DNA from 2 places in the Streptacidiphilus sp. MAP5-3 genome. Region 1 is predicted to be linked to the other one. Evidence: riboswitches for the same ligand, from Rfam matches in the RefSeq annotation. Region 1 holds a riboswitch; the other holds the start of a gene.
What was found. A riboswitch is a leader RNA that binds a small molecule or an ion and turns the genes downstream of it on or off. The one in region 1 is predicted to bind S-adenosylmethionine.

Region 1 (15,777 bases):
CTACTCCTCCCACGACCTGGACGCGGCCTTCGCCATCGGGCTCGACGACTGAGCCGCGCCTCGTCTCCCGTACCGTTCAGCCGCGACGGGTGTCCGGCACGCAGCGACCGCCCTCGGTGCGGTAGGACCACTGCGCCCCGTCGGTCACCAACTCCCGTACGGCGTGCAGGAACCGGTCCACGTGCTCGACCGGCGTGCCGGCGCCGAAGCTGACCCGGATCGCGTTCAGACTGCGCTCCCCCGGCAGGGACGCCTCCGGCGCGCCGCACTGGGAGGGAGCGGCTTCCTCGCCCCCGAGAAGCGTCCGCACCAGCGGGTGCGCGCAGAACAGACCGTCGCGCACGCCGATCCCGTACTCGGCGGAGAGCGCGGCGGCGAAGTGCGAGCTGTTCCAGCCCTGCACCACGAAGGAGAGCACGCCCACGCGCGGGTGGTCCTCCCCGAAGAGCGTCAGCACCCGTACCTGCGGCACCTCCGCGAGGCCCGCCCGCAGCCGGTCGATCAGCTGCTGCTCGCGCTCCTGAAGCGCGTCGAACCCGATCTCGGTCAGCGCCCGGCAGGCCGAGGCGACGGCGTAGGCACCGATCACGTTCGGCGAGCCCGCCTCGTGCCGGGCCGGGCCCTGGTGCCACTCGACGGCGACGGAACCGTCCACCTCCCGCGCCACGGTACGGCTCGCGCCGCCGCCCGCGAGGTACGGCTGCGCGTCGTCGAGCCAGTCGGCACGTCCCGCCAACACCCCTGCGCCGAACGGCGCGTAGAGCTTGTGCCCGGAGAAGGCCACCCAGTCCACGTCCAGCTCGCGCACCGAGACCCGATGGTGCGGCGCCAACTGCGCGGCGTCCAGCACGATGCGCGCACCGTAGGCGTGCGCGGTGGCAGCCAGCTCCCGGACCGGCCAGATCTCCCCCGTCACGTTGGACGCGCCCGTGACGCACACCAGCTTCGGTCCCCCGCCTGCGGCGCGCAGCGCCTCGTCCAGCGCGGCCACGGCCTGCTCCGGCGAGCGCGGCGCGCGGAGGTAGGTGACCTCCAGGCCACGTCCCGGCCAGGGCAGCAGCGAGGCGTGGTGCTCGGTCTCGAAGGCGAAGACGCGGGTCCCGGCGGGCAGCGCGCCGGCCAGCAGGTTGAGCGAGTCGGTGGTGGCCCGGGTGAAGACGACCTGGTCGCCCTCACGCAGGTCGAGGAAGTCCGTGACCGTCGCCCGGCTCTGCTCGAACAGGTCCGTGGACAGCTGCGAGAGGTACCCCGCGCCCCGGTGGACGCTGCCGTAGTACGGCGCGTACGCGGCGACGTCGTCCCAGACCCGCTGGAGCGCGGGCGCGCTGGCGGCGTAGTCGAGCGCGGCGTAGGTGACCTTCTCGCCGGAGACCAGCGGGACCTCGACGTCCCGGCCGAGGACCTCGAGCGGAGCGCAAACAGTCACATGCTCAGAAATAGTGACATTACGGGCGACGACAGACATGGCGGTACCTCCGGAAGTTGCACATGGGTATGCGAACGAACCCCGGGCTACGGGGCAGGGAACGGAGAGTTGGAGGCGCTGAGAGCCTCTACCGCATTCGCTTCGACACGAGAACACTCCTCGGGAGATCCGCGCTTGCCTGGCGGCGTTCTCGCCACAGGCCTGGTCGTCACCCGGAGGCACCCCACCACGGTTGGAGGGTTGCCGGACAGCGAGCCGGGGCTTCAGCGGCTGACGCCGCGTGCTATCACTCGTGACCTGTCAGGGAGTATGGCAGATGTTCACTCCGTGGGCGAAGCGCGTTTCAGATAATGGGACGCTGCACTGTCCAGGGGCGCGGCGGAGCCGCACTTCAGCAGAGCCCCGCGCCCCTGGAGGTACCGCAACTACCCCTTCGAGGTCGCGTTGGCCCACTCGGCCAGCTTGCGCTCCGCCGCGCCCGAGTCGATCGACTCGGCGGTCCGCTCCATCGTGGAGCGCATCTGCTCCACGAACGGCGCGGTGGAACCGCCCTGCTCCAGCGCCACCAGCGCCGACGCGCTGTTCAGCACCACCGCGTCCCGGACGGGGCTCCGCTCGCCCGCCAGCACCCGTCGGGCGACCTCCGCGTTGAAGGACGCGTCCGCGCCGCGCAGCGCCTCGATCGGGGCCAGGGAGATGCCGACCTCACGCGGGTCGAAGACGAACTGCTCGACCTCGCCTTCCCTCACCCGCCACACGGTCGAGGTCGTGGTGATGGTCAGCTCGTCCAAGCCGTCGTCGCCGCGGAAGACCAGCGACGAGTTGCCCCGGCGCGCCAGCACGCCGGCGATCAGACCGGCCATGCGCCGGTCGAAGCAGCCGACCGCGTTCGCGCCCACCCGGGCCGGATTGGTCAGCGGGCCGAGCAGGTTGAAGAAGGTGGGGACGCGCAGCTCCGCGCGCGCCGTCGCGGCATGCCGCATGGAGGGGTGAAAGACCGGCGCCGGACAGTAGGTGATGCCCGTCTCCACCGCGACCTCCGCCACCCGACGCGGCGTCAGGGCGAGGTTGACGCCCAGCTTCTCCAGCACGTCCGTCGCGCCGCTCGCGCTGGACGCGGCCCGGTTGCCGTGCTTGGCGACCCGCGCGCCCGCGCCCGCCGCGACGATCGCGGACATGGTGGAGATGTTGACGGTCTTGGCCCGGTCGCCGCCGGTACCGACGATGTCGACGGCGGGGCCGGGGACCTCGATCACCGTGGCGTGCGCGTACATCGCCTCGACCAGACCGGTGATCTCCTCCACCGTCTCGCCCTTGGCGCGCATCGCGACCATGAAGCCGGCCACCTGGGCCGGGGTCGCCTCGCCGGAGAAGATCTGGTCCATCGCCCAGGCGGTGTCCGCCGCGGAGAGGTCCTCGCCCGACAACAGCGGCATCAGGACGTCCGGCCAGGTGCGCACCCGCGCGGGGTCGTCGCCGCCGAACGCAGGATTGGAGTGCACCATGGCTGTCGCCTCTCGAAGGCCGGGTTCTGATCTGCCAGACCGGCCCAGCCTATCGAGCGGCACACCCTGCAAGACGCAAGATCTCACGCGGCGAGACGTACGTTCTCAGCCTGGCCCGCAGCTCACCGCGTCGGCGCCTCAGCCCGTCAACGCCTCAGCTTGCCAGCGCCTCAGCTTGCCAGCGACGGACGGTGCCCGGGGCGTAGCAGCGCGCACGCCGTCTCCACCAGCGCGACCGGGTCGACCGGCGCCGGGACCGCCGCGTCGGCGTGGCTCCAGGTGGCGAGCCAGGAGTCCTGCGGACGGCCGATCAGCACCAGCACCGGCGGGCACTGGTAGATCTCCTCCTTCAGCTGGCGGCACAGGCCCATGCCGCCCAGCGGCACCGCCTCGCCGTCCAGCACCAGCAGGTCGACCCGCTTGGCGCCCTTGCTGTGCGCGTCCATCGCAGCCACGACCGCCGGCGCGGTGGCGCACTCGAAGTAGGCGAGCTCCGGCAGCTCCGCGTCCGGCCGCTTGCCGAGCGCCAGGCGCACCTGCTCACGGGTGTTCCGGTCGTCGCTGTAGACAAGGATGTTCAGTGCCATCGCTCGTACTCCCCCTCGGGTGTCATCGACGCGAGTGTGAATCGACGTGAGTGTGATCGGGGCCACTGCGGGGTGCTCGCTCCGGATGCTACTCGTGTCCCGCACGCCACAACACCGGGTGAACACAACACCGGGACAACGACGGTCTCCCCCGTAACGTGACGGCCGAGGCGTCGTCTTCCGCCGGACTCGGCCCGGACAGCCCCATCCCCTTCACTACTTCGAGGGACACCACGGCCCGTCGCGCAAGCGCGACACGCGCCGAATGGGCAGGCCATTCGAGGGAGAACAGGAAGATCGGCGAGGTCGGAGGGTACGTCACACCCCGGACACACCGAGGATGACCCCCCGGCGTTAGTGCGGAATAAGGGACCGACATAATGTCGGTCGTGGCGACAGCAACTGCAGTAGAAACCGGGCACGCACACGGTTCGGTCAACCGGCCGAACCTCACCAGCGTCGGAACCATCGTCTGGCTGAGTTCCGAGCTGATGTTCTTCGCGGCCCTCTTCGCGATGTACTTCACGCTTCGTTCGGTGACGGGTACCGCCTTCTGGCACTCGCAGAACCAGGCGTTGAACGTTCCCTTCTCCGCAACGAACACCACGATCCTGGTGCTCTCCTCGTTCACCTGCCAGATGGGTGTCTTCGCCGCCGAGCGCGGCGACGTGAAGAAGCTCCGGGCCTGGTTCATCGTGACCTTCATCATGGGCTCGATGTTCATCGGCGGTCAGATCTACGAGTACACGGAGCTGGTCAAGCACGACGGCCTTTCGCTGTCGTCCTCCCCCTACGGCTCGGTGTTCTACCTCACCACCGGCTTCCACGGGATGCACGTGACGGGTGGTCTGATCGCGTTCCTGCTGGTGCTCGGGCGCACCTATGCGGCCAAGCGCTTCACGCATGAGCAGGCGACCGCGGCCATCGTCGTGTCGTACTACTGGCACTTCGTCGACGTGGTCTGGATCGGCCTCTTCGCGACCATCTATCTGATCAAGTAGCAGGGCCGGACCGTCCTGACGGTCTACCGGACTCCAAGACGCTCCAGATCCTCACACCGGGGTTAATCCGTGAAAAAGCTCTCCGCACGACGGCGCCACCCGCTGGCAGCGCTCGTCGTCCTCATCTTCGCGCTGGCGTTCACCGGGGGGCTGTATGCCGCGCTCGCGCCGACGAGCAGCGCATCGGCCGACGCCAGCCAGTCCCTCCAGGTCGAGGAGGGCAAGCGGCTGTACCAGGTCGGCTGTGCCAGCTGCCACGGTCTGGAAGGACAAGGCACCAAGGACGGACCCTCCCTGGTGGGCGTCGGCCAGGCGGCCGTCGACTTCCAGGTCGGCACCGGCCGTATGCCCGCGCAGCAGCCCGGCCCCCAGGTGCCCGCGAAGAAGGTCATCTACAACCAGGCTCAGATCGACCAGCTCGCCGCTTTCGTCGGCACGCTGGGCGCGGGCCCGGCGATCCCCTCCGCCGACCAGTACACCGGTGGTGACGTCGCGGCAGGTGGCGAACTGTTCCGCACCAACTGCGCGCAGTGCCACAACTTCGCGGGCGCCGGTGGCGCACTGAGCGAGGGCAAGTACGCACCGCCGCTGGCGGGCGTCAGCGACAAGCACATCTACGAGGCCATGCTGACCGGCCCGCAGAACATGCCCCTCTTCCCTGACTCCACGATGCCGGAGCAGCAGAAGAAGGACATCGTCGCCTACGTCACCCACGCGACGAACAGCAACTCCAACCCGAGCTACGGCGGTATGACGCTGGGCTCCATCGGTCCGGTTTCCGAGGGTCTCTTCGGCTGGATCTTCGCGCTGGGCGCCCTGATCGGCGTGGCGATCTGGGTCGCTGCCCGCACCCCCAAGGCCAAGAAGTCATGACGAGCCAGGACAACATGTCTGAAGAACACCTGCCGGAGGCCTCGCACGGCCAGGGCGGCGAACCCGTCGTAGGACCTGACGGTTACTTCGCCGACCCGGGCCTGCCGCCCCACGAGCACCGCCGCACCGACATCGACGAGAAGGCCGCCCGCCGTGCGGAGCGCCAGGTCGCGATGTGGTTCATGCTGTCGATGGTGGCCACCGTGGCCTTCATCGCCAGCTATGTCATCTTCAAGCCGGGGCCGACGCACCACGTCTACATCTGGCCCATCGGCAACGTGGCCCCGCTGAACTTCGCCCTCGGCGTCTCGCTGGGCGTGTCGCTGTTCGCCATCGGCGCCGGCGCGGTCCACTGGGCCCGCACGCTGATGTCGGACGAGGAGCACATCTCCGAGCGTCACCCGATCGAGGCCACCCCGGCGGTCCGCGAGCAGGTCTTCTCGGACTTCCGCCAGGGCTCCAAGGAGTCGGGCTTCGGCCGTCGCAAGCTGATCCGCAACACGATGATCGGCGCCATGGCGATGGTCCCGCTCTCCGCGGTCGTGCTCTTCCGCGACCTGGGCCCGCTGCCGGAGAACAAGCTGGAGACCACCGGCTGGAAGGCCGGGATGCTCCTGAAGAACATGAACACCGGTGAACCGATCCAGGCCTCCGACGTCCAGGTCGGTTCGCTGACCTTCGCGATGCCGTCCGACCTCTCGGAGACGGACGACGACTTCCAGGAGCGCATCGCCAAGGACGCGCTGATGCTGGTTCGCATGCAGCCGTCCGACATCAAGGACAAGAAGTCGGCGTCCATGGGTTACCAGGGCGTGCTGGCCTTCTCCAAGATCTGCACCCACGTCGGTTGCCCGATCAGCCTCTACGAGCAGCAGACGCACCACGTCCTCTGCCCGTGCCACCAGTCGACGTTCGACCTGTCGGACGGCGCCCGCGTCATCTTCGGCCCGGCCGGTCACCCGCTGCCGCAGCTGCAGATCGGGATCGACACGACTGGCAACCTCGAGGCCCTCAACGGCTTCACCGCCCCCGTCGGCCCCGGCTTCTGGGAGCGCAGCGAATGAGTACCCACGCACACGAGGACTCCCACGTGGAGCAGATCGGCCACAGCGAGGCCGGCATCGAGCAGAAGCACCTCGGCGAGAAGGCTGCAGACTGGGCGGACGGCCGCCTCGGTATCTACAACCTGGCCAAGTCCAACCTGCGGAAGATCTTCCCGGACCACTGGTCCTTCATGCTCGGTGAGATCTGCCTCTACAGCTTCATCATCATCATCCTGACCGGCGTCTACCTGACGCTGTTCTTCCAGCCCAGCATGGCCGAGGTCGTCTACCACGGCTCGTACGTGCCGCTGCAGGGCATCAAGATGTCCGCGGCGTACGAGTCGGCGCTGGACATCAGCTTCGACGTGCGCGGCGGTCTGCTGATCCGTCAGATCCACCACTGGGCGGCGATCGTCTTTGTCGCGGCCATGCTGGTGCACATGATGCGCGTCTTCTTCACCGGCGCGTTCCGCAAGCCGCGTGAGATCAACTGGCTGTTCGGCTTCCTGCTGCTCTTCCTGGGCATGTTCGACGGCTTCATGGGCTACTCGCTCCCGGACGACCTGCTGTCCGGTACGGGTATCCGCTTCATGGAGGGCGCGATCCTGTCGGTGCCGATCGTCGGCTCCTACCTGGCGATGTTCCTGTACGGGGGTCAGTTCCCGGGCAACGACATCATCCCGCGCTTCTTCACGATCCACGTGCTGCTGATCCCGGGCATCATGCTGGGCCTGCTGGTGGCCCACCTGATCCTGGTCTTCTACCACAAGCACACCCAGTTCGCGGGCCCCGGCCGCACCGAGAAGAACGTCGTCGGCATGCCGCTGATGCCGGTCTACATGGCCAAGGCCGGTGGCTTCTTCTTCCTGGTCTTCGGTGTCATCGCGTTCGTCTCGGCGATCGCCTCGGTCAACCCGATCTGGGCGTACGGTCCCTACCGCCCCGACCAGGTGTCCACCGACGCCCAGCCGGACTGGTACATGGGCTTCTCCGAGGGCCTGATCCGCATCATGCCGGGCTGGGAGATCCGGGCCTGGGGTCACACCCTGGTGCTGGGCGTCTTCATCCCGCTCGTGGTCTTCGGTCTGATGTTCGTCGTCATCGCGCTCTACCCCTTCATCGAGGGTTGGATCACCGGTGACAAGCGCGAGCACCACATCCTCGACCGCCCGCGCAACGCCCCGGTCCGCACCGGTCTGGGCGTCGCGTGGATCGTGGAGTACATCATCCTGCTGGTCGGCGGCGGCAACGACCTGTTCGCCACCCACCTGCACCTGTCGATCGACTCGATCACCTGGGCCTGCCGCATCCTGTTCTTCGTCGGCCCGGTCATCGCGTTCATCGTGACGAAGCGTTGGTGCATGGGTCTGCAGCGCGCGGACCGGGACAAGATCCTGCACGGTCGCGAGACCGGCACGATCAAGCGCCTGCCCCACGGTGAGTTCATCGAGGTCCACGCGCAGCTGCCGCAGGACGAGCTGTTCCGCCTCACCGCCCACGAGCAGAACGCCCCGGCCGAGCTGCCCCCGGCGGTCGACGAGAACGGCGTCAAGCGCAAGGTCGGTCGCGTCGCCAAGCTCCGCGCGAAGCTCTCCGACGGCTACTTCGGCCCGCAGAGCCAGATCGCGAAGCCGACGGCCGAGGAGCACGCCGAGCTCACCAGCGGCCACGGCCACCACTAAGCGCGCAGCGCACCTGCAGTAAGCCGCCGCCACAGCGGTAGGGCCCCCTCCCGAAGTCGGGAGGGGGCCCTTGCTGTTGCCGCCACGAGCGGGCAGACCACCTCCGCACCGGGTGGTTACTCGCGCAGTTCCCCGCGCCCCTGAGGCACCTGCAACTCCAGGTCCGTTCCTATCCTCCGGATGAACCCCTCCCAGCGGGCGACGAACTCCGGGTCGTGGGGGGAGAGTCCGGTCGCCATCCGGGTGATCTGCGGCAGCAGCGCCGGGTAGCTCGCCAGGGCGAAGCAGAGCAGGCGGAAGAGGGCCGGGTCCAGCTCCGGGTCGATCAGACCCGCTTCCTGGCGGCGTGTCACCTCCGCAATCTGCGCGCGGATGACCGGCTCGCGCTCGTCCTCCTTCGGAATCGTGCGGTCCCCGTACGCCAGCGCCTCGCGTTGGAGGTACGCGAGCCAGGCCGTGTCGGCCGACTCGTGCTCGCGGTAGTGGAAGGCGAGGAACTCGCCCAGCCGTTCCGGTGCCTGCTCAGTGCGGGTGAGCCGCTGGCCGCGGACGCGGCTGAGCAACTCGTCGAAGAACGACTGGCCGACCCGGCCGCCGGTGGCGAGGAACATCGACCAGGCGAAGCCGCCCGCCCAGCCCGGAAGGCGCTCGATCAGCGCGTTCGCAGGCTGTCCCGGGCTGACCGGCAGCCGGTGGACCAGCAGGGCCGCGCCCAGCAGCAGCGCCGCGCTGATCGGCATCAGCTCGCCGAACGCCGTGGCGTACGCCGCGCCCGGCGGCTGCGTACCGACGAGGCTGAAGAAGAGCAGCCCGAAGAGCGCGACGCCCAGCACGTTCGCCGTCTGCATCGACGTCGTGACGATGCCCGACGCGCCGCCCGCGTCCTGCGGTGGCACGCCGGAGAGAATGGTGCCGACCAGCGGGCTCATGCCGAAACCCTGGCCGATGCCGGTCAGCAGCATGGTGGGTGCCAGTGACCAGACCGTCAGCGAGCTCCCGGCGACCGCCGCCGTCGCGGCCGTGCCGAACAGACCCAGCGCCGCCAGCACGTAGCCGGCGCCGAGGACGTGGCGCCCCAGCATCGGGACCAGTCGGGGCGCCACCAGCGAGGCGGCGAAGAACCCCACCGCGCTCGGCGTGTAGACCAGCGCCGACTTCAGCGGAGAGAAGCCGAGCCCCGTCTGCAGGTAGACGGCGAGGGTGAAGAGGAACCCCGCGTAGGACATCATGAACAGGATCGCGATCGGCACGCCGCCGGCGAATCCCCTGTTCCGGAAGAGGTCCAGCCGTACCAGCGGCTGCCCGCCACGGGACGCGACGCCGCGCTCGAACCGCAGGAAGACCCAGCCCACCGGCAGCGACGCGACCAGCAGCAGCACCAGCCAGAGCGGCCACCCCTCATCCCTGCCCAGCAACAGCGGCACGCTGACCAGCAGCAGCAGCGCCGTCACCAGGCCGGCGCCGCCGAGGTCCAGCCGCGTCCGCGACTCGCTCCGGTCGTCCGGCAGCCACACCACGGCGGCCACCGCCGCGAGGATCCCTACGGGTACATTGACCAGGAAGACCGGCCGCCAGGTCCACCCGAACAGGTTCAGCGCCAGCAGCGCGCCCCCGATCAGCTGACCGGCGATCGACGCGATCCCGATCACCGCGCCGAAGACGCCCAGCGCCCTGCCGCGTTCGGCGCCCGTGTAGGTGGTCTGGATGATGGCCAGCACCTGCGGGTAGAGCATCGCCCCGCCGACGCCCTGCAACACCCGGGCCAGCACCAGCACCGGGATGTCCGGTGCCGCCCCGCACAGTGCCGAGGCGGCCGTGAAGACCAGCAACCCCAGCACGAACATTCGTTTGCGGCCCAGGATGTCCCCGAGCCGCCCGCCCGTCACCAGCAGCGACGCATAGGCGATGGTGTATCCGGAGACCACCAGTTCCACCGCGCCGAACCCCGCGCCGAGTCCGGAACGGATGGACGGGATCGCCACATTGACGATGGCGACGTCCAGGATCGCCATGAACGTTCCGACCAGCACGATCGGCAGCGTCAACCGTCTGCCGAGTTCTCTGCCTGCCACGCACCCCTCCCTCGATCACTCCCCTGATCACGCAGCACCCCATTGTGGAGGGGGCGCTCCGTGTTCGCAGGAGTTTTCGAAGGAGGGGTGCGTGGCCTCAGGTGCCCGGCCGGAGGTAACCCGCCGTCAGCGCGCCTGCGCCGCCCTGCCGCGTCGCGTCACCGCCCGCTGCGCCGGAGCCCGAAACGGACGCCGTCGTCGACGCCGTGGTCGACGCCGTCGTGGACGCGGTGGTGGTGGAGGCCGTGGTGGAGGCCGTGGTCGTGGACGCCGTGGTCGTGGACGTCGAGGAGCTCGCCGCCGCGAGGTCCGCCGCCGTCACCGGCGCGGTGCGGACCGGGCCGCCGAGCGCGGTGCCCTGCTGCCACGCGGACCAGCTGAGGTTCCAGTCGCCGAAGCCGTTGCCGAACGGCTCCATCTGGTGGCCCGCGCTGTTGATCACCTGGACCAGGTCCCCCCGCCGGAAGGCGTTGTAGAACCACTCGGCGTTGCCGGTGCTCATGCCCGTGCAGCCGTGGCTGACGTTGGCGACGCCCTGGGAGCCGACCGACCAGGGCGCGGCGTGCACGAACTCGCCGCTCCAGGTGACCCGGGTGTCCCAGTAGACGTCCAGGTGGTAGGCGTTGGAGCTGTCCGCGGCGATGCCGACGGTCGAGGAGTTCATGAAGACCTCCTGCGACTGCTCCAGGACCACCTTGATGCCGTTGCGGGTGGAGAAGCCGGGCTTTCCGGTGGTCACCGGGATGCTGCGGATCTCCTGGCCGTTCTTGTAGACCGTCAGGTAGTCGCTGGCGGCGTCGGTGACCGCGAGCATCCGGTCCCCGGTGCGGAAGGCCACGGAGGCCGGAGCGCCCCCGTAGAGGCCGTTCTGGACGCGTGCGCCGCCGAGGTCGAAGGCGGCCGCGATCGTCGCGTGCACGGGCCAGTAGGACTGCGGACGGAAATGCAGCGTCTTGTCGTCCACCCAGTACCAGCCGCCGACCACCTGTGGCGTGGAACGCACGGTCAGCGCCCGCTCCACGATCTTCCGCGCGGCCGGGTCGTGCACCGGCGCGCTGAGCGCGACGGCGATGGGTTCCCCGACGCCGTACACCGCGTGGTCGCGCGGGGTCATCGTCGCGGTGAGCAGCGCGGAGGAGTTGAGGGTGGTGAAGTCCCGCTGGACGCTGCCGCGTCCGTCGCCGTTCGCGGCGGTCACGTGGACCGTGTAGTGCGTAGCGATCGCCAGCGGGCCGCTGGAGCGCCAGGAGCGGCCGTCCGCGGCCAGCGTGCCCGCCACATGGCGGCCGTTGTCGGCGACGACGGTGACGTCGGTCAGCCGGCCGCCGTTCCTCGCGGTGATGACGACGGGCAGGTTCGGGTCGACGCCCGTCCTGCCGTCGGCCGTCGGGGAGACCTGGACCAGCGTGGCCGCGTCCACCTGGGCCGGCGGCTCGACTCCTCCCCCGCTGCAGGCCGTCAGGACCAGCGGGGTCGCCAGCACCGCGCCGGTGAGCAGACTGCGCACCCATACCGACTTCGCGGACTTCATGCGGTACCACCCTCTTCCAGATTTCGACGCTCCGTCACATCGTAGGAAATCAGGACATTTTCCACCGCTCCGCTGACCCACCGGAGTGGTCCGGGTAACACGAAGGGCCGAACACTCCGCCCGAAGGCGGGGTGTTCGGCCCTTGCATCACGCTCTGCCGGACGAACCGTCAGCGGTGTTGCCCCACGTGGGTCACTGCGTCTGGTTCTCGCCGCGGTAGTACTCGAAGCTCCAACCCCAGATGCCCATGAGGATCACCGGCATGGCGAACATCATCAGCCACCAGCCGAAGATGACGCCCAGGAAGGCCAGCGTGCCGCCGAGGCCCAGGGCCAGCGGCTGCCAGCTGTGCGGGCTGAAGAAGCCCTGCACACCCGCGTCGTCCGAGACCTCGGCCTGCGGGTTGTCGCTCGCGCCCGTGTCCACGCGGTTGGCGGTGAACAGCAGATAGAAGGCGATGAACGAACCCAGACCGAAGGCCAGGAAGAGGCAGGTGGTACCGGTCGGGTCCTTGGACCAGATGCCGTACCAGATCGCCATGCCCAGAACGAAGACCGCGAAGCCGGCGAAGATCTTGCCCTGTTCCTTCATCGGTCACCCGCCTCCTTCTTCTCCAGTGCGGCCTGCAGATGGGCCGGCACCTCGCCGTGGTTCTCCAGGTAGTCCTGCGCCGCGATCTCCGGGTGGTGCAGGTCGAACGCCGGGGATTCCGAACGGATGCGGGGCAGCGTGAGGAAGTTGTGCCGCGGCGGCGGGCAGGAGGTCGCCCACTCGAGCGAGCGGCCGTAACCCCACGGGTCGTCGACCTCGACCTTCTTGCCGTACTTGGCGGTCTTCCAGACGTTGTAGAGGAACGGCAGGATCGACGCGCCCAGGATGAAGGAGCCGATGGTCGAGATCAGGTTCAGCGTGGTGAAGCCGTCGGTGGGCAGGTACGTCGCGTAACGACGCGGCATGCCCTCGGCGCCCAGCCAGTGCTGCACCAGGAAGGTGGTGTGGAAGCCGACGAACAGCATCCAGAAGCAGATCTTGCCCAGACGCTCGTCCAGCATCTTGCCGGTCATCTTGGGCCACCAGAAGTGGAAGCCCGCGAACATCGCGAAGACGACGGTGCCGAAGACCACGTAGTGGAAGTGGGCGACGACGAAGTACGAGTCCGAGACGTGGAAGTCGATCGGCGGGGAGGCGAGCAGAACACCCGTCAGACCACCGAAGACGAAGGTGACCAGGAAGCCGATGGTCCACAGCATCGGGGTCTCGAAGCTCAGCGAGCCCCGCCACATGGTGCCGATCCAGTTGAAGAACTTGACGCCGGTCGGAACGGCGATCAGGAACGTCATGAAGGAGAAGAACGGCAGCAGCACCGCGCCGGTGACGTACATGTGGTGGGCCCACACGGTCACGGACAGACCGGCGATCGCGATGGTGGCCGCGATCAGCGACTGGTAACCGAACATCGGCTTGCGCGAGAAGACCGGCACGACCTCGGAGATGATGCCGAAGAACGGCAGCGCGATGATGTACACCTCTGGGTGCCCGAAGAACCAGAACAAGTGTTGCCAGAGGATGGCACCACCGTTGGCCGGGTCGAAGACGTGCGCACCGAACTTGCGGTCGGCCTCCAGCGCCAGCAGCGCAGCGGCCAGGACCGGGAAGGCCAGCAGGACCAGGACAGCGGTCAGCAGGACGTTCCACACGAAGATCGGCATCCGGAACATGGTCATGCCCGGGGCACGCATGCAGAGGATGGTGGTGATGAAGTTCACCGAACCGAGGATGGTGCCGAAGCCCGAGAGCGCCAGACCCATGATCCACATGTCGCCGCCGACACCGGGGCTGTGGATCGCGTCGGAGAGCGGCGCGTAGGCGAACCAGCCGAAGTCGGCCGCACCCTGCGGGGTGAGGAAGCCGCCGACGGCGATCAGCGAGCCGAACAGGTACAGCCAGTAGGCGAACATGTTCAGTCGCGGGAACGCGACGTCAGGGGCGCCGATCTGGAGCGGCATGATCCAGTTCGTGAAGCCGGCGAAGAGCGGCGTCGCGAACATCAGCAGCATGATCGTGCCGTGCATGGTGAACGCCTGGTTGAACTGTTCGTTCGTCAGGACGCCGCCGTCCGGCTGTGCCAGCTGCGCACGCATCGTCAGCGCGAGGATGCCGCCGATCAGGAAGAACGCGAACGACGTCACCAGGTACAGGGTGCCGATCGTCTTGTGGTCCGTCGTCGTCATCCACTTGATGATCGACGTCCCGTGCTTCTGCCCCTTTGCCGGGCGCGCGGCGGTGGCGGTCCCCCCGCTGAGCCCATGGGGTTCATTGAGGATGGTCATTTCTGGAGGTTCCCTGCTCCCGTGGTGACGATGCCGGACGGAACGTTGCCGCCCTGGCCCTTGGCCCGCAGCTGAGCCAGGTGGGCCTGGTACTGGGCCGGCGTGACCACCTTGACGTTGAAGAGCATCTCCGAGTGGTCGACACCGCAGAGCTCGGTGCACTTGCCGCGGAAGGTGCCCAGCACGGTCGGGGTGACCTCGAACTTGTTCACGATGCCCGGGATGACGTCCATCTTCATGAGGAAGTCGATCGGCCAGAAGCCGTGGATGACGTCACGCGACGTCAGCTCGAACTCGGTGGTCTCACCGAGCGGCAGCCACAGCGTCGGCTCCTGACCCGGCGTGCCGACGTCGTAGGCGCCGGGACCGTTCGGGTTCGCAGCGGTCTGGTTGTGCGGGTCGACCGTGTAGTCGTAGTTGAACGCCCAGCTCCACTGGAACCCGACCACGTTGACGTGGTTCGTCGGGTTGTCGATCTTGAGCAGGTCCGTCTCGTCCCGCGCCGTGTAGTAGAAGAAGACCGACACCATGATCAGCGGGACCACGGTGAACAGTGCCTCGAGCGGCATGTTGTAGCGGAACTGCGGCGGCACCTCGACCTTGGTGCGGCTGCGCCGGTAGAAGAAGACCGCCCACAGGATCAGGCCCCAGACGAGCGCACCGACCGCCAGCGCGGCGATCCAGGAGCTCTGCCAGAGGAAGAGGACCGTGTGGCCCTGCTGGTCCCTGGGAGTGGGGAGGCCGAGCCGGGGCAGGTCACTGGACTGGCAGCCTGTGGCGGTGGCAAGGACGAGGCCCAGCGTCAGCGCTGAAAGCAGCTTCCGCCGCATCGAGCGCCGCGGCGAGCGGTCGGAGCCGTTGGGACTCACGTAGCGCCTTCCCGAAGTCTCGCCCGCTCACCAGCCGACCGAAGAGACACCGGAGAGCTCTCCGGGATTCCCGATGGCGTGGTCACGGGCAGGGTTTGGATGTTTATGCGGCCCAAACCCTACTCCAGGCGAATCGAAGGTTCGCGGGCAGGTCCCACTAACGCGCCGATCATGCCTCCGGATGGCCCCCGGACAGGCGGAATCGCAGGTCAGAGCGGTTTGCCCGGACCGGGCGGACAGCCCGGCGACACGCCGGGGGGCCGCCTTCTGACGCCTTATGAGCACGTAATACGATCAGGGGCGAACGGGAGCGGTGTCCCTTCTGCCGCTGGTACGGCGGTTGCCTGCACTGCGCCTGCTCCTGCGCCTCCTGCCCTGGCTGCTCTGTACCTGCTGTTGCGCCTGCCTGACGGTGTGCGCAGCACCGGCTGACACTCTGCCACCCGCGCGCTCGTTACGGTGGGACCGTGCCGAACTTTGATGTCGCGTCCACCGCGCCGTTGCACCCACTGGCCAGGCAGGCGCTGCTCTCCGCCCTGGACGAGGGATGGGCCGACCCGGCCCGGCTCTACCGCGACGCCCGGCACGCCCGGATGCTGCTGGACGCGGCCCGCGAGAGCGTCGCCGCCGATCTCGGCGTCCGTGCGGACGAGGTGAGTTTCACCGCTTCGGGTACGCAGGCGAACCATCTCGCCGTTCTCGGCCTCCTCTCCGGAAACCACCGGAAAGGACGTCACCTCGCACATTCCGCCGTCGAACATTCCTCCGTACTCCACGCGGCGGAACAACACGAGGCGGCCGGAGGCACCGTCAGCACCGTGCCGGTGGATATGACGGGACGGGTGAACCTGGACGCGC
Region 2 (15,777 bases), on a different contig from region 1:
CGAGCAGCTTGCGCATCGGTAGGTCGCGCCAGCCGAGGTTGGCGGAGAAGACGGCGACCCCCTCCGCCTCGTCGATGGTGCCGGGCACCACGACGCCGGCCGCGGCGGCGGTCTCGCCGAACCGCCGCCTGCCCTCGTCGCGCAGTTCGGCGGCGAAGTCGAGGATCGCGGACACGACGGCGGACGTGCCGTGCTCGCGGCCGGTGGGGCGGCGCGCCTCATGGAGCAGGGTGCCGTCGGGGGCGACCAGCGCGGCCTTCATGCCGGTCCCGCCGACATCGAGAGCGATGACGTGCTTCACGACGCGACAGTCTCCCTCCTGGACCACACAGAGGTCTAGTCCAGTTTGCAGATTGGTCTGGTCCATGGCCAATGTACCGAGGCTTTTACGAAGAATGAGCCTGATTGGGCCGCTTCTACCGCCCGGCGGTCACGTGGTCGGTGTGGATCCGTCGGTGGCAATCCCCGGAAACTCCGCCCGAGCCTATGGTCTAGACCAAGTGGTCCAGTCGATTGTGGCCCTCCATCCCCGGCAAATCGGTGGCTTTGCGTGGTGATGCTCCGAATTGCCGTTGCGCAGGGTGCAACGAACCCCAGCTTTTCGGTAAATGGTGTAGACCTCTTGCGCGGCTCGTGACCAGACTGGCCGTCACACCGGGACGGCGGCAGCCCAGCCCGGGCTGGCCGGCGGTGCCCCCCACCTCCGCCGGCCTCCCAACTGCCGGACCTGGACTGACAATCGACCCCGGCAGGGACCGGGTCCGCATCTGCGAAGGCGGTAGGTTTTCTTGAAGCGTCGTTTGCTCGCCCTCTCAGCAATCGGTGTCGCCGGGGTCATGGCGCTGTCGGCATGCAGCTCCTCCTCGGGCGGCTCGGGTTCTTCCGGTGGCTCGACCACCATCAACCTGCTCGCCGCCGACTACGGCACCGCCGGCACCTCCAACAGCACCCAGTCGTACTGGCAGAACCTCGCGGCTGCCTTTCACAAGTCCCACCCGGACATCACCGTCCATGTGCAGACCATCGCGTGGACCAACTGGGCCCAGGTGGCCACGATGATCCAGGACAAGCAGTACCCGGACATCCTCGAGGGAGACGCGCCGCAGCAGTTCGCGGCCGACGGCCTGCTCTACCCGCTGAGCGACGTGATGTCCTCCAGCACGATCAGCAACCTGATCCCGGTCTTCGCCAAGCAGGAGGACGGCACCGACGGCGTCGCCTACGGCGCCCCGTTCACCACCAGCGCCCGCGGCCTCTTCTACAACAAGAAGCTCTTCGCCGCCGCGAAGATCGCCGCCCCGCCGCAGACCTGGGCCGACATCCAGAACGACGCCGCCAAGATCAAGGCCCTGGGCGGCGGCGACATCGGCTACGGCCTGCCGCTGGGCACCGAGGAGGCCCAGGGCGAGTCCTACCTGTGGATGCTGGGCAACGGCGGCGGCTACGTCGACTCCTCCGGCAAGTACGACATCAACTCCGCGGCCAACATCCAGACCTTCCAGTTCCTGAACCAGCTGGTCAAGGCCGGCGACACCGAGCCCGGCCCGGCGAGCACCAACCGCCAGCAGATGTGGGACGCCTTCTCGGCCGGCCAGGTCGGCATGGTCGGCGGCTCCGGCGCGATGCTCCCGGACATCGTCAAGACCGGCAAGCTGACCACGTCCGACTACGGCGTGGTCCCGATGCCCGGCAAGACCGCCCCGCTGACGCAGACCCTGGGCGTGCACGACGACGTCGTCGCGTTCAAGCAGGGCGGGCACGCCGCGCAGATCAAGGAGTTCCTGGACTTCGTCTACTCGGACGCCAACCAGATCTCCTTCGACAAGGAGTACGACCTGCTCCCGGCCACCACCTCGGCGTCCGCGACACTGTCCGGCGAGGACCCGGTCGCGGCGGGCTTCCTCAAGAACGTCCCGAACTCGGTGGTCTACCCGTCCAACACCAACTGGAACACGGTGCTGGCCAAGCTCAAGCAGACCCTGGGCACCGCCGCCTCCGACAACGCGGCCTCGGTCCTGAACGGCCTGCAGACCTTCGCGACCAGCAACCAGTAAGCCCGGCAGGCCCCGTAAGTCGGCAAGCCCCCCTTAACCCTGCAAGCCCCGTAAGCCTGTAAGCCCCGGAAGCCCCGGAAGTCCCGAAATCCGGTAGTCCGCACTGTCGGCGGCCGGTCGGTGGGTGCACCCCACCGACCGGCCCGTCGGCGCGTATGCCATGGAGCAGACCATGACGCAATCGACCCAGGCCCAGGCCGGCCTGCTGGAGTCGGCACCCGGGAGCGATGACCGCCCCCGGCCCTCCGGCCCCAGGCGTGGCGCGGGCCGCCGCGTGCTGCGGGCGCTGGCGCCCCTGCCGTGGATCGCCCCGGCCACCGCGCTGATCCTCTTCGTGGTGATCTGGCCGGTGGTCTCGATGTTCCTGACCTCACGTCAGAAGTACGACTCCATGGGCTTCGACCAGGGCAGTGCGGACTGGTCGAACTTCTCCCGGCTCTTCGCCGAGCAGGACCTGCCCGGCGTGCTGATCCGCACCGGTGTCTGGGTCGTCACGGTGGTCGCGCTGACCGTCCTGATCTCGCTGGGTGTCGCCCAGATGTTCAACAAGGAGTTCCCGGGCCGCCGGGTCGCCCGCTGGGCGCTGATCGCGCCGTGGGCCGCCTCGGTGGTGATGACCTCCATCGTCTTCAAGTGGATGCTCAACCCGAGCAACGGCACCATCCTGGTGCTGCTGCACGACCTGGGCTTCATGAAGAACTACAACAGCGTCAACTGGCTTGCCAGTCAGACCGCGGGGTTCAGCTGGGAGATCTTCGTCGCGGTCTTCGTCTCGGTGCCGTTCACCACCTACGCGCTGCTGGCGGGCCTGCAGGCGATCCCGGACGACGTCTACGAGGCAGCCCGCCTCGACGGCGCGGGGGTGGTGCGCACCTACTGGTCGATCACGCTGCCGCTGCTGCGTCCGGCGCTGCTGGTGGCCGCGCTGATCAACATCATGAACGTCTTCAACTCCTTCCCGATCATCTACGAGATGACGGGCGGCGGCCCCGGCAACGAGACCTCCACCTCCACGTTGTTCATGTTCAACACCCAGCAGACCAGCATCGGCGAGGCAGCGGCGATGTCGGTGGTCAACTTCGGCTTCATCATCGTGATCGTCCTGCTCTTCCTGCGGGCGTCCAAGTGGAACTCCGCGGAGGACTGACATGACGACCGTTACCGCCCCCGCCCCGGCCTCCGCGGCCCGCAGGGCGAACAAGTCCGGCTCCCCGCGCCGGTTGCCGAAGCTGCGCACCGTCTGCCTGGCCGGCGGCGCGTACCTGATCGGGCTCTTCTTCCTGCTGCCCTACATCGAGATGGTCGTCACCGCGGTCCGTCCGGGCAGCGAACTCCACGACCGCAACCTGCTGCCGTCCCATCCGACGCTGGCCAGCTTCCTCAACATCTGGTCCACCGGCCTCGGCAGCAGCCTCGCCACCAGCCTGGAGATCGCGGGCGGGGCGACGGTGCTGGTGCTGCTGGTCGCGATCCCGGCCGCGTACTACACCGCCCGGCGCAACTTCCGCGGCAAGTGGATCTTCCTGCTGCTGGTGCTGATCACGCAGATGTTCCAGCCGACCGCGATGATCGTCGGCATCTACCAGCAGTTCGTCCAGTTCAACATGATCGACTCGATCTGGTCGCTGATCCTGGTCAACGCGGGCTTCAACATGGCCTTCGCGGTGTGGATCCTGAACGCCTACTTCAGCGCGATCCCCAAGGAGATCGAGGAGGCCGCGATCGTCGACGGCTGCAGCCGGATCGGCGCGATGTTCCGCGTCATCATGCCGCTGGCCGCGCCCGGCATCGTCACGGCGCTGATCTTCACCTTCATCGCGGCATGGAACGAGTTCATCGTCGCGCTCACCCTGACCACCCAGAGCGGCCCGCGCACGCTGACCGTCAAGATCTCCAACTTCGTCGGCGAGTACAACGTGGACTGGCAGCACCTCTTCGCCGGTTCGGTGATCGCCACCATCCCGGTGATCATCCTGTTCGCCCTGATCGAGGGCAAGGTCGCCTCCGGCCTGACGGCGGGCGCGGTGAAGTAGCCGTAGCAACGCAGAGGGGGCGGTTGCGCGTGGTGCGCGGCCGCCCCCTCTCCCGTCTCCTGACGGAGTGTCAGCTACGGCAGGGTGATGTGGTACGCCTTGCGCAGCGTCTCGTGCACGGTCCAGGTGGTCTCGTCGCCCTCGCGCAGGACGCAGGCGTCGCCCGGGCCGACGTCGAAGGTCGGGCCGCCCGTGACCGCGATGGTGGCGCGGCCGGAGACGACCACGAAGAGCTCGTTGGCCTCGGTGTCGGTGACGACGCCCGGGGTGATCTGCCAGATGCCGCGGAGCTGCCTGCCGTCCTCGGACTCCCACAGCACCTTGCCGGACACCTCCGGGGTGCCGGAGACGATCTGGCTGGGGTCGAGCGGGTCCGGCTCAAGCTCGGTGTCGGCGATGTGCACGGCGAAACTGGTCATGCCGCCGACCGTAGCCCGCGTGGGTGGCCCGGGGGAGGAGCAACCTGCGTCAGAGGTAACCGGCAGAATGACAAGTCGTATGGTCGTCCCGACCCGGCGGACGGCCGGGACAAGGCTGGGCTGCGGCACGACAGAGACGCGGTGGGGAGGGTGGCAGGCAGTGGGCGACGAGCTGGACGAGCACGATCGGGCACTGCTGCGCTTCGAGGCGCGCGCCTGGCGGAGCCGCGGCGCCAAGGACGCCGCGATCCGCGAGGAGCTCGGGTACTCACCCACCCGCTACACCCAACTGCTCAACTCACTGCTGGACCGCGAGGCCGCACTCGCCTTCGACCCGGTGCTGGTCAACCGCCTGCGCCGGATCCGGGAGCAGAAGCGGCAGCGTCGCTGAGCCCTTACGACTCGAGTCGTTACTGCTCGGCAAGCGTGTCCGCCAGGGCGGCGAGCAGGGCGGTAACGCCCGCCGGGCCCGGCACGACCAGGTCCGCCCGGTCCGCGATCGCCGCCAGCGGCGGTTCGCCCGTCGTCGGTGCGCTGTAGGCGAGGACGCCGGGCAGGCCGCCGGCACGCAGCTTCTCCACGGCGTCGAACGCCGCGATGTCGCCCAGGTCGTCGCCCGCGTAGAGGACGGATCCGGCCCGTCGCTCGGTGAGGAAGTCGGTCAGCGCGACGCCCTTGTCCACGCCCGGTGGACGCAGCTCCAGCACCATCCGGCCCGGCTCGACCACCAGCCCGTGCCGGGCCGCCAGGCCGCGCAGCGGTGCGTCGAGCGCCGCGAAGGCCGCCTCCGGGTCGTCGGCACGGCGGGTGTGGACGGCGACGGCGCGGCCCTTGTCCTCGATCCAGATGCCCTGCCAGGCGCCCTCGGAGTCCAGGAAACCGGGCAGTTCGGCGCGGACGGCCGCGATGCCCGGGTGTACCGCGGGGGCGTGCACCTCGCCGGACCGCGCGTCCCAGCGCTCCGCGCCGTAGTGGCCGAGCACGGTCAGGTTCTCCAGCCCGGTGACCCCGGCGAAGCCGCCGTGCCGGACGGCGACGCCCGCCGGTCTGCCGGTGACCACCACGATCGCGTCGACCAGCGGTGCGAGGCGCGTCAGCGCGGGGACGGCGTCCGGGTGCGCGCGCGCCTGGTCGGGATCGGCGACGATCGGCGCCAACGTCCCGTCGAAGTCGAGGGCGACGACGGCGCGACGGGGCGTGGCGAGCAGCGCGGCGAGCCCGGCTGCTCCGGCGGGGGTGCTCGGCTCGGGAATGCCCATGGCTACGACCATAACGGTGCTAACGACCGCCCGTCAGGGCGTGCAGCTGCTGCAGAAACCATTCCGTGGGCGGCAGTGCCGTGCCGGCCTCGGCCAGGCGCTTGCTGCGGGAGGCGCGTTCCTCCTCCGGCATCACCAGCGCCGCGGCGAGCGCGTCCGCCGTGGCGATGACGTCGTACGGGTTGACCGTGATCGCGTCCTCGCCCAGCTCCGCGAAGGCTCCGGCCTCGCGGGAGAGCACCAGCGCCACGCCCCGGTCCGAGACGACCGGGATCTCCTTGGCGACCAGGTTCATGCCGTCCCTGATCGGGTTGACCAACGCGACGTCCGCCAGCCGGTAGGCGGCCAGCGAACGCGGGAAGTCGTCGTTGACGTGCAGGATCACCGGCTGCCAACTCGGCGTGCCGAACTCGTCGTTGATCTCCTGCGCGGTCCGCAGCACCGCCGCCGTGTACTCGCGGTACTCCGGCAGGTCGTGGCGGGAGGGGTAGGCGAAGGCGATGTGGACGACCCGGTCGATCCACTCCGGCCGGGTGCGCAGCAGGTGCTGGTAGGCGAGCAGGCCGCGGACGATGTTCTTGCTCAGCTCGGTGCGGTCCACCCGGACGACGGTCCGACGGTCGCCGACCTGCTCGCGCAGCGTGGCCAAGCGGGCGTCCACGTCGGAGCGGTGGGCGCGCTCGCGGAGGAAGCCCGCGTCCGCGCCCAGCGGGTGCACGCCGAGGACGGTGGTCCGGCCCTCGTGGGTGACGGCCAGCAGCCCGTCGGAGTCCGCCGGGAGATCCGCCACCTCCGCGCCCAGCACCGCCTCGCAGCAGGCCGCGAAGGACCGCGCCCAACGCTCCGTCAGAAAGCCTGCCCGGTCCGCGCCCAGGATGCCGCGCAGCACGTCGGCGCCGACGTCGTCCGGCAGCAGCCGGTAGTAGTCCGGCGGAGCCCAGGGCGTGTGCGAGAAGTGGCCGATCCGCACGTCGGGACGGAGCTCGCGCAGCAGCCGCGGTGTCAGTGACAGGTGGTAGTCCTGGACCAGTACCGCCGCACCGGGCTCCGCGCAGGCCGCCAGCGCGTCAGCAAAGGCGCGGTTGTACGCCTCGTAGGAGGCCCACTCGCGGCGGAAGCTCGCGCCGAAGACGGGCTTGGTCGGCGTGTCGTAGAGGAGGTGGTGGACGAACCAGAGGGTCGAGTTGGCGATGCCGTTGTACGCCCGGGTGAAGGTGCCGGGGTCTATGTCCAGCATGTGCACGTCGGGGTCGGTCAGGCCCTGCCGGGCTGCCGCCCGGTCGCCCTCCGACAGCGCCGCGCAGACCCAGACGCTCTCCTGCTCGGTGCCGATCGCGGACAGGCCGGAGACCAGCCCGCCGCCGCCTCTGCGCGGGGTCAGCGTCCCGTCGTCCTCGACCGAGAACGAGACCGGGCCGCGGTTCGAGGCCAGGACGATCGGTGCGGTGCGTCGAGGGGCGGAGCCTGCGGAGCCATGTGCGGAGCCGGAACCGGGGGTAGTCGTTGGAGCCATGTCAGTCACCCTTGCCTAGGACGGGTGCGGGCAAACCTGCGGACCGGCCTGCCGCAGCGCGCTCGCGGTACTCCGGCACGCTCGCGACCGGGGGCCTTTCCACCAGCGTCACCTCGGTGCTGCTCGGCGTGAACCCGTTCGGCGTCCGGGTGAACTGGACCAGCTGCGGGGTGTCCGAGCCGGACGGCGCGACCAGCTCCTCCGGCGCCTTGAGCCGGTCCAGCGCCGTGCGGTAGATCGTCGCCGCCATCCGGCCGAGGGCCTGCGCGTCCTGGTGCCGGTGGTGCCGCACGCCGACGTCGACCTGGCCCAGCGCGTCCAGCCCGACCAGCTCCAACGCGTCGACGAGCAGGCCCAGTTCGACGCCGTAGCCGGTCGGGAAGGGGAGCTGCTCCAGCAGCGAGCGGCGTGCCGCGTACTCGCCGCCGAGCGGCTGGACGAAGCCGGCCAGCAGCGGCCAGTGCAGGTTGAGCAGCGGGCGGGCGACGAGCTCGGTGACCCGGCCGCCGCCCGCGGGTATGGAGCCGGCCTCGGTGTCGAAGGGCCGGTCGTACATCGCCTTGACCAGCGAGACCTCCGGATCGGTCAGCAGCGGGCCGATGATCCCGGAGACGAAGGTGGAGTCGAAGGCGCGCAGGTCCGAGTCGACGAAGCAGACGATGTCGCCCTCGGTGACCAGCAGCGACCGCCACAGCACCTCGCCCTTGCCCGGGCCCGCGGGCAGCCGGGGCAGGATGTCGTCGCGATGGATCACCCGCGCCCCCGCGGCCTCGGCCTCGTGCGCGGTCCGGTCGACCGAGCCGGAGTCGACCACGACCAGCTCGTCGACCAGCGGCACCGCCTCGACCAGGTCCCGGCGGATCGCGGTGACGATCTCGCCGACGGTCTCCTCCTCGTCGAGCGCGGGCAGCACCACGCTGACCGTCGCCCCGCTGTGCCGCTTGGCGGCCAGCAGGTCGGGCAGGGGCCGGTCGGCCGCGCTCCACGAACGGCGGCGCAGCCATTCCTCGACCTGGTCCAGCACGGGACTCCCTCTCCTCGACGCTCCTCGGGCACTCCTGAGGACACTCGTTACCGCAAGGCTCTCCCGAACTCTTCGCCGCCCGCTCCGGGCGCCGCGGTCGTCTCGCGTCTCGGACGGCACTGAGCGCTGGGTGGGCCTTCGGTTACAGTCTTGAGGACGAGGCGAGCCGACCGCACATTGGGGTCCGCCTCCGGACAAATGCGCCGCGCTCGGACGTGCGACGCCATAGCGCTCATCCAGAGGGACTGAGGGAACGGCCCGTTGAAGTCCCGGCAACCCCCCTGCCAGGTTGGCCGCAGCCCACGCGCGCTGCGGCCCCCCGGTCGGGAAGGTGCCAATTCCGTCCCGTGGCGAGACGCGCCCCGGGGAAGATGAGGAGAGAAGAGGTTCTCGCCATCATGGCCCTTTCCAGCAGTATCGCCGCCGACGCCTTCGGCCCCGCCGTCGCCCTTTCCTGTCGCGAGTGCGGCGCACGCACCCCCCTCGCCCCCGACTTCGCCTGCGCCGAGTGTTTCGGCCCGCTCGAGGTCGCCTACGAGCTTCCCGCCGGGGACCCGGAGGGCCTGCGCAAGCAGATCGAGAACGGCCCGAACAACATCTGGCGCTACGCCCCGCTGCTGCCGGTCTCCCCGGACGTCGCGGAGCGCCCGAGCCTGAACCCGGGCCTGACCAAGCTGGTCAAGGCGAACAACCTGGCCCGTGAGCTCGGCGTCACCGGCTCCCTGTACGTCAAGGACGACTCCGGCAACCCGACCCACTCCTTCAAGGACCGGGTCGTGGCCATCGCCGTCGAGGCCGCCCGCACCTTCGGCTTCACCACGCTCTCCTGCTCCTCCACCGGCAACCTGGCCGGCGCCGTGACGGCCGCCGCCGCCCGCACCGGTCTGCGTGCCTGTGTCTTCATCCCGCACGACCTGGAGGCGGGCAAGGTCGTCATGGCCGCGATCTACGGCGGCGACGTCGTCGGCATCAACGGCAACTACGACGATGTGAACCGCTTCTGCTCCGAGCTGATCGGCGACCCGATCGGCGAGGGCTGGGGCTTCGTCAACGTCAACCTGCGTCCGTACTACGGCGAGGGCTCCAAGACGCTGGCCTACGAGATCTGCGAGCAGCTCGGCTGGCGGATCCCGGACCAGCTGGTCATCCCGATCGCGTCCGGTTCGCAGCTGACGAAGATCGACAAGGGCCTCAAGGAGCTGATCGCCCTCGGCCTGGTCGAGGACAAGCCCTACAAGATCTTCGGCGCCCAGGCCGAGGGCTGCTCCCCGGTCTCCGCGGCCTTCAAGGCCGGGCACGACGTGGTCCGCCCGCAGAAGCCGGACACCATCGCCAAGTCGCTGGCCATCGGCAACCCGGCCGACGGCATCTACGTGCTCGACATCGTCCGCCGCACCGGTGGTGCGGTGGAGGACGTCAACGACGAGCAGGTGGTCGACGCGATCCGGCTGCTGGCCCGCACCGAGGGCATCTTCGCCGAGACGGCGGGTGGCGTCACCGTCGGCGTGCTGCGCAAGCTGATCGAGAACGGTCTGCTGGACCCGGCCGCCGAGACCGTCGTGCTCAACACCGGCGACGGCCTGAAGACCCTGGAGGCCGTGGCGGACGCCGCCCGCCCGACCGCCGTCATCCGCCCCACCCTTGACTCGTTCCGAGAGGCAGGCCTCGCATGAGCGTCACCGTCCGCATCCCCACCATCCTGCGCACCTACACCGACGGCAAGGCCGAGGTGACGGTCGAGGGCTCCACCCTGGCCGAGGTGATCAAGGATCTGGAGGCCAACCACACGGGCATCTCCGCCCGCCTCCTGGACGACAGCGGCAAGCTGCGCCGCTTCGTCAACGTCTACGTCAACGAGGACGACGTGCGCTTCGCCGAGGGCCTGGAGACGGCCACGCCGGACGGCGCGGGCGTCTCGATCATCCCCGCGGTCGCCGGCGGCTGCTGAGAGCCGACGGGATCGCCTCAGTCGTACCGACGAGTCGGAGCACCTCGCACCGGGGTGGCTCCGGCTCTGTCATTTCCAGCGGTTTAAGAGGAGTAGAGTGCTCCTGTACCGCGCTTGTCCCGTCCTGCGAGACGGTTGACCGATTCTTTATCGTCCGGCGATATGTCGGAAGCGCCCTGGTATGTCCGGCCCGAATTGCTCCCCTTTGCCGGACATTGCGCGTTATGTCTCTTAATGCGGTCCCAGAATTCTCGGTCGAATGCTCTGTTGCTCAGGGCATCGGAGTGGATACATTCAGCGTCGGTCGAGCCCGGCGCCTGCAGCCCGCAGCGTCTCGGACCCGGCCCGGTTCGCGGTGTGCGGACCGTGAAAGGGCCAGTAATAGGGGAGTTCGGAATGGCTCAGGGCACCGTCAAGTGGTTCAACGCGGAGAAGGGATACGGCTTCATCGCGGTCGACGGTGGTGCGGACGTGTTCGTCCACTACAGCGCGATCCAGATGGACGGGTACCGGTCGCTCGAAGAGGGCCAGCGGGTGGAGTTCGAGATCTCGCAGGGCCAGAAGGGCCCGCAGGCCGACATGGTCAAGGTTCTCGTCTGACCGCCACCTGCTGACATCGGCAGCGATCGCTGACTGATCAGGACCCGCAGAGCTCGTTCCAGACGAAACGATGCATCCACGCAGGTCTTCCGAAGGGCCCCTGTCCCGCCATGGGACAGGGGCCCTTCGACGTGTCCGCGGCCGTGTCCGCAGCCCCCCGGCTGCTTGCACTCGGAGGGGTCGAGTGCTAATCATTGGCGTTAGCACTCTGAGGTAGAGAGTGACAACGGGCCGGGTCGGTGAGGCCCCGGGCGAGGCGGGACGGAACCGCCGAAGGCCGGAGCCGTCCGTCGCGGGCGCAGGCGCGGTCCGAAGCAGCCAGTCTGTCCAGGAGGACCGCTTCCATGGCCAAGATCATTGCGTTCGACGAGGAGGCCCGTCGCGGCCTCGAGCGCGGTATGAACCAGCTCGCCGACGCCGTCAAGGTCACGCTCGGCCCCAAGGGCCGCAACGTCGTTCTGGAGAAGAAGTGGGGCGCTCCCACGATCACCAACGACGGTGTCTCGATCGCCAAGGAGATCGAGCTCGAGGACCCGTACGAGAAGATCGGCGCCGAGCTCGTCAAGGAGGTCGCCAAGAAGACCGACGACGTCGCGGGTGACGGCACCACCACCGCCACCGTGCTGGCCCAGGCTCTCGTCCGCGAGGGTCTGCGCAACGTCGCCGCCGGCGCCAACCCGATGGCTCTGAAGCGCGGCATCGAGAAGGCCGTCGAGGCCGTCTCCGCCCAGCTGCTCGAGCAGGCCAAGGACGTGGAGACCAAGGAGCAGATCGCCTCCACCGCCTCCATCTCCGCCGCCGACACCCAGATCGGCGAGCTGATCGCCGAGGCCATGGACAAGGTCGGCAAGGAAGGCGTCATCACCGTCGAGGAGTCCCAGACCTTCGGTCTGGAGCTCGAGCTCACTGAGGGTATGCGCTTCGACAAGGGCTTCATCTCGGCGTACTTCGCCACCGATCTGGAGCGCATGGAGACGGTCTTCGAGGACCCCTACATCCTCATCGCCAACTCCAAGATCGGTTCGATCAAGGACCTGCTCCCGCTCCTCGAGAAGGTCATGCAGTCCGGCAAGCCGCTGCTGATCATCGCCGAGGACGTCGAGGGCGAGGCGCTCTCCACCCTGGTCGTCAACAAGATCCGCGGCACCTTCAAGTCCGTCGCCGTCAAGGCCCCGGGCTTCGGTGACCGTCGCAAGGCCATGCTCGGCGACATCGCCATCCTCACCGGTGGCCAGGTCATCTCCGAGGAGGTCGGCCTCAAGCTGGAGTCCGCCGGTCTCGAGCTGCTCGGCCGCGCCCGCAAGGTCGTCGTCACCAAGGACGAGACCACCATCGTGGACGGCGCCGGCGAGAGCGACCAGGTCGCGGGCCGCGTGGCCCAGATCCGCGCCGAGATCGAGAACAGCGACTCGGACTACGACCGCGAGAAGCTGCAGGAGCGCCTGGCCAAGCTGGCCGGTGGCGTCGCCGTCATCAAGGCGGGCGCGGCCACCGAGGTCGAGCTCAAGGAGCGCAAGCACCGCATCGAGGACGCCGTCCGCAACGCCAAGGCCGCGGTCGAGGAGGGCATCGTCGCCGGTGGTGGCGTGGCCCTGCTCCAGGCCGGTGTCGCGTTCGACAAGCTCGAGCTGGACGGCGACGAGGCGACCGGTGCCAACATCGTGCGCGTCGCGCTCGAGGCCCCGATCAAGCAGATCGCGACCAACGCCGGCCTCGAGGGCGGTGTCGTGGTGGAGAAGGTGCGCAACCTCCCCGCCGGTCACGGCCTGAACGCCGCCACCAACGAGTACGTCGACCTGATCGCCGAGGGCATCATTGACCCGGCGAAGGTGACGCGCTCCGCGCTGCAGAACGCGGCGTCCATCGCCGCGCTCTTCCTCACCACCGAGGCCGTCATCGCCGACAAGCCGGAGAAGGCCGCGGCCCCGGCCGGCGGCGGCATGCCGGGCGGTGACATGGACTTCTGATCCTGACGGATCGGATGTTCTGAGCCCCACGGAAGGCGGCTCACCCCTCACGGGGGTGGGTCGCCTTCCGACTTTTTGCAGATGGGGACGTCTTTTGCAGATGGGGACGTTGCACTGTCCAGGGGCGCGGGGAACTACGCGAGAAACCACTGATATACGGATGGCCCTGTGAGGTCGGGGCTCTACCTGCACGGGTGGCTTGTCGCGCAGTTCCCCGCGCCCCTGGATAGGTGCAACGTCCCGTCGCGAGGAAAGGAGACACTGGAGTGATGGAGAACGCCCTGGAAACCTCCCTGCACGCCGCGCGCAGCGCCCTGCTGCGGGATCTGAGCGCACGGGACGTCGCCGACGCCGCAGTCGTCTCGCTGCTGGAGGATGCGATCGCGCAGCGGCGCTGGTGGGTGGAGCAGTGGCCGGACGGGGTGGACTACGTGTTGGGCCTGGTCGCCCAGGACGTTCAGGACAGGCTGCTGGAGGGGTGGGGGCGCTGGCCGCTCTGCCAGGTGTGCGCGGCCGAGGGGGATCCGCACGCGCTCTCCGTCGAGCCCGAGCTCGGTCCGGACCCGCACTGGGTCTGCGGCAAGGAGGGCGTGGTGGTCGCGCCGGTCGGAGAGCTCACCCCGTGATCCTGATCGACCCCCCGACCTGGCCCGGCCACGGGCGGCTCTGGTCGCACCTGGTGTCGGACCGGTCCTTCGACGAGCTGCACGCCTTTGCCCGGCGGCTCGGCGTGCCGGAGCGGGGCTTCGACGGGGACCACTACGACGTCCCCGAGCGCCTCTACGAGGCCGCGCTCGGCCTCGGCGCCGTGCCGGTGCGGAGCCGGGAGATCGTGGCCCGGCTGACCGGTGCGGGCCTGCGCCGCCCGAAGCGGCGCGCGCCGCGCGCCTGAGGTCAGCGCGTCAGCGAGCTCAGCGCATGAGCTTCTGGGCTGTCAGCCACTGGATCAGCTCCTCGATCTGGACCTCGCTCAGCGCACGTGCCGGGAAGGCGACGTCGCCGACGCTGCGGGTGCCCTCGAAGACCAGCCAGCCGCCCGTACGCCGGACCCGGCGCACCGCCGGCCAGCGGATCTGGTGCGAGACGAACTGGTTGCGCCAGCTCAGCCCGGCATCGGTGAAGCGCAGGGACATCTCGTTGCTGGTGGTGAGCGAGCGGAGCTTGTGGCCGACGATCTGGCCGTGCACCGAGAGCAGCATGACTGAGATCGCAAGAAGCGCCAGGTGCGACACGGACGCGGGGTGCGAGGCGAGGGCGATGACCAGCCCGGCGAGTCCGCAGAGCAGCCACAGGAGGTTGATCCACGCGCGGGTCCGCAGCCAGCGGCTGCGCAGCTCGCCGCGCGCATAGGCGAAGTCGGCCTCTATGTCCATGTGCCCCACCCGGATCGACTCAAGTGACGGGCGGCACCCTATCGCGCAGACGTGCAAGCTCGGTACGCATGTTCATGGCAGCCCGCTCCGCGTAGGCGGAGCGGGCGAGCTGGGTCCGGTAGAGCGAGGGCAGTGCCAGCAGCCGTTCCAGCACGTCCGCGCGGCCGTTGCGGAAGTCCTCGTCCGGCACGAACGCGTACTCCGCCCGCACCGCGGCCGCATAGCCCGCGTAGATCTGCGGCGGGGAGCCCAGCACCGCGAGGTCGGCGTCGCAGAGGACCTCGCCGTTGTGGTCGCCGGGGGCGGGGTCGTGGGCGGCGGTCAGCCGCACCAGGCGGGCGACCTCGGTGACGGCCTCGTCGGAGACACCCAGCTCGGGCAGAACGCGCTCGGCGAGGCGCGCGCTGCGCTCCTCGTTCTCGCTGCGGTCCGGGGCGTAGATCGCGTCGTGGAACCAGGCGGCCGCGCGGACCAGGTCGGCGTCCTCCGCGTGCCCGGCGAGCCGGTCGATCACGGAGAGCGTCGCGGCCAGGTGGCGCACCGTGTGGTACCGGCGCTGCGGCTCCGACCAGCGGCGCAGCAGCTGCTCGCCGTACGGCTCCGCCTCGGGGGCGGCGAAGAGCGCGGTCCAGCGGGCCAGCAGGGCGTCGGCGAGCGCCTGGTCCGGGTGCGCGGCGCTCTGCTGCCCGCCCGGCGGCGTGCCCGGCTGCGCCGCCTGGCCCCGTGGTCCCGGTTGCGGACCGGAACGTCGGGCGGCGGGGTGGGGGTTGGCATGCGACGGCTCTGGCATACAGCCATTGTGGTCCCGACAGCCCCTGATCCGCTGGGGTGCGGCCGGATGAGGGATGCGTCGGGTGCCTGCGAGGATCTAGGGTGTATTGGACTAGACCTGTTGGGATGCTTGGCCGTGCCCGTACGGCGGTTGCACGGTGGTCGCACGGCCGTCCGCGACGGTCGCGCGTCGAGAGCGGAGCAGAGAGGCTGCACATGAGTGATCGGGCGATCTTCGAGGTCATCGCGACCACCGCGGAGGACGCCGTCGCGGCTGCCGCGGGGGGTGCGGACCGGCTGGAGCTGGCCTCGGACATGGCGGCTGACGGGCTGACGCCGGACATCGCGGAGTTCGCCCGTATCCGGGCGGCGGTGCACGTCCCGCTTCGCGTCATGCTCCGTGACGGCGCGGGCTTCCGTGTCCGCGACCTCGACGCGCTCTGCGCGCGGGCGCAGGCGCTGCGTGCGGAGGGCGCGGAGGAGTTCGTCCTGGGCTTCCTGACCGCGGAGGGCGCGGTCGACCTCGCCGCGGTGCGGACCGTGCTCGACGCGATCCCCGGCTGCCGCTGGACCTTCCACCGCGCGCTGGACAACGCGGTGTCCCGCGACGCGGTCCGCGCCGCGATCGACGGCCTCCCTGGCCTGGACACGGTCCTCACGGCGGGCTCCCCGGAGGGTGTGTCCTCCGGGCTGAACGTTCTCGGTGAGGAGATCACCCGCGCGGGCGAGCCCGGTTACGCGCCGAGGATCCTCGTCGGCGGCGGCCTCCGCAGCGAGCACGTCGGGCGCCTGCGCGCGCTCGGCATCGACGGGTTC

Region 2: linked by a shared signal. The riboswitch ahead of thrC (threonine synthase) and the one ahead of ABH928_RS11090 (aminotransferase class V-fold PLP-dependent enzyme) in region 1 are both predicted to bind S-adenosylmethionine.

The regions. Positions count from the first base shown of each region.
Region 1 is NZ_JBGCCL010000005.1:215,453-231,229, forward strand. It holds gene ABH928_RS11085 (Lrp/AsnC family transcriptional regulator) at 1-52, shown strand, start outside; gene ABH928_RS11090 (aminotransferase class V-fold PLP-dependent enzyme) at 77-1,465, opposite strand; SAM riboswitch class IV at 1,592-1,724, opposite strand; gene trpD (anthranilate phosphoribosyltransferase) at 1,852-2,931, opposite strand; gene ABH928_RS11100 (hypothetical protein) at 3,102-3,518, opposite strand; gene ABH928_RS11105 (heme-copper oxidase subunit III) at 3,899-4,519, shown strand; gene ABH928_RS11110 (c-type cytochrome) at 4,589-5,392, shown strand; gene ABH928_RS11115 (Rieske 2Fe-2S domain-containing protein) at 5,389-6,456, shown strand; gene ABH928_RS11120 (cytochrome bc complex cytochrome b subunit) at 6,453-8,117, shown strand; gene ABH928_RS11125 (MFS transporter) at 8,234-10,189, opposite strand; gene ABH928_RS11130 (Ig-like domain-containing protein) at 10,287-11,720, opposite strand; gene ABH928_RS11135 (cytochrome c oxidase subunit 4) at 11,913-12,311, opposite strand; gene ctaD (cytochrome c oxidase subunit I) at 12,308-14,050, opposite strand; gene ABH928_RS11145 (cytochrome c oxidase subunit II) at 14,047-14,919, opposite strand; gene ABH928_RS11150 (cysteine desulfurase/sulfurtransferase TusA family protein) at 15,387-15,777, shown strand, end outside.
Region 2 is NZ_JBGCCL010000001.1:791,011-806,787, reverse strand. It holds gene ABH928_RS03595 (ROK family protein) at 1-301, opposite strand, end outside; gene ABH928_RS03590 (extracellular solute-binding protein) at 789-2,054, shown strand; gene ABH928_RS03585 (carbohydrate ABC transporter permease) at 2,227-3,201, shown strand; gene ABH928_RS03580 (carbohydrate ABC transporter permease) at 3,203-4,087, shown strand; gene ABH928_RS03575 (cupin domain-containing protein) at 4,162-4,506, opposite strand; gene ABH928_RS03570 (DUF3263 domain-containing protein) at 4,667-4,897, shown strand; gene otsB (trehalose-phosphatase) at 4,917-5,765, opposite strand; gene ABH928_RS03560 (trehalose-6-phosphate synthase) at 5,785-7,278, opposite strand; gene ABH928_RS03555 (glucosyl-3-phosphoglycerate synthase) at 7,280-8,302, opposite strand; SAM riboswitch class I at 8,532-8,680, shown strand; gene thrC (threonine synthase) at 8,701-9,975, shown strand; gene ABH928_RS03545 (MoaD/ThiS family protein) at 9,972-10,250, shown strand; gene ABH928_RS03540 (cold-shock protein) at 10,647-10,850, shown strand; gene groL (chaperonin GroEL) at 11,195-12,817, shown strand; gene ABH928_RS03530 (hypothetical protein) at 13,087-13,443, shown strand; gene ABH928_RS03525 (DUF4031 domain-containing protein) at 13,440-13,709, shown strand; gene ABH928_RS03520 (YcxB family protein) at 13,729-14,190, opposite strand; gene ABH928_RS03515 (hypothetical protein) at 14,210-14,980, opposite strand; gene ABH928_RS03510 (copper homeostasis protein CutC) at 15,178-15,777, shown strand, end outside.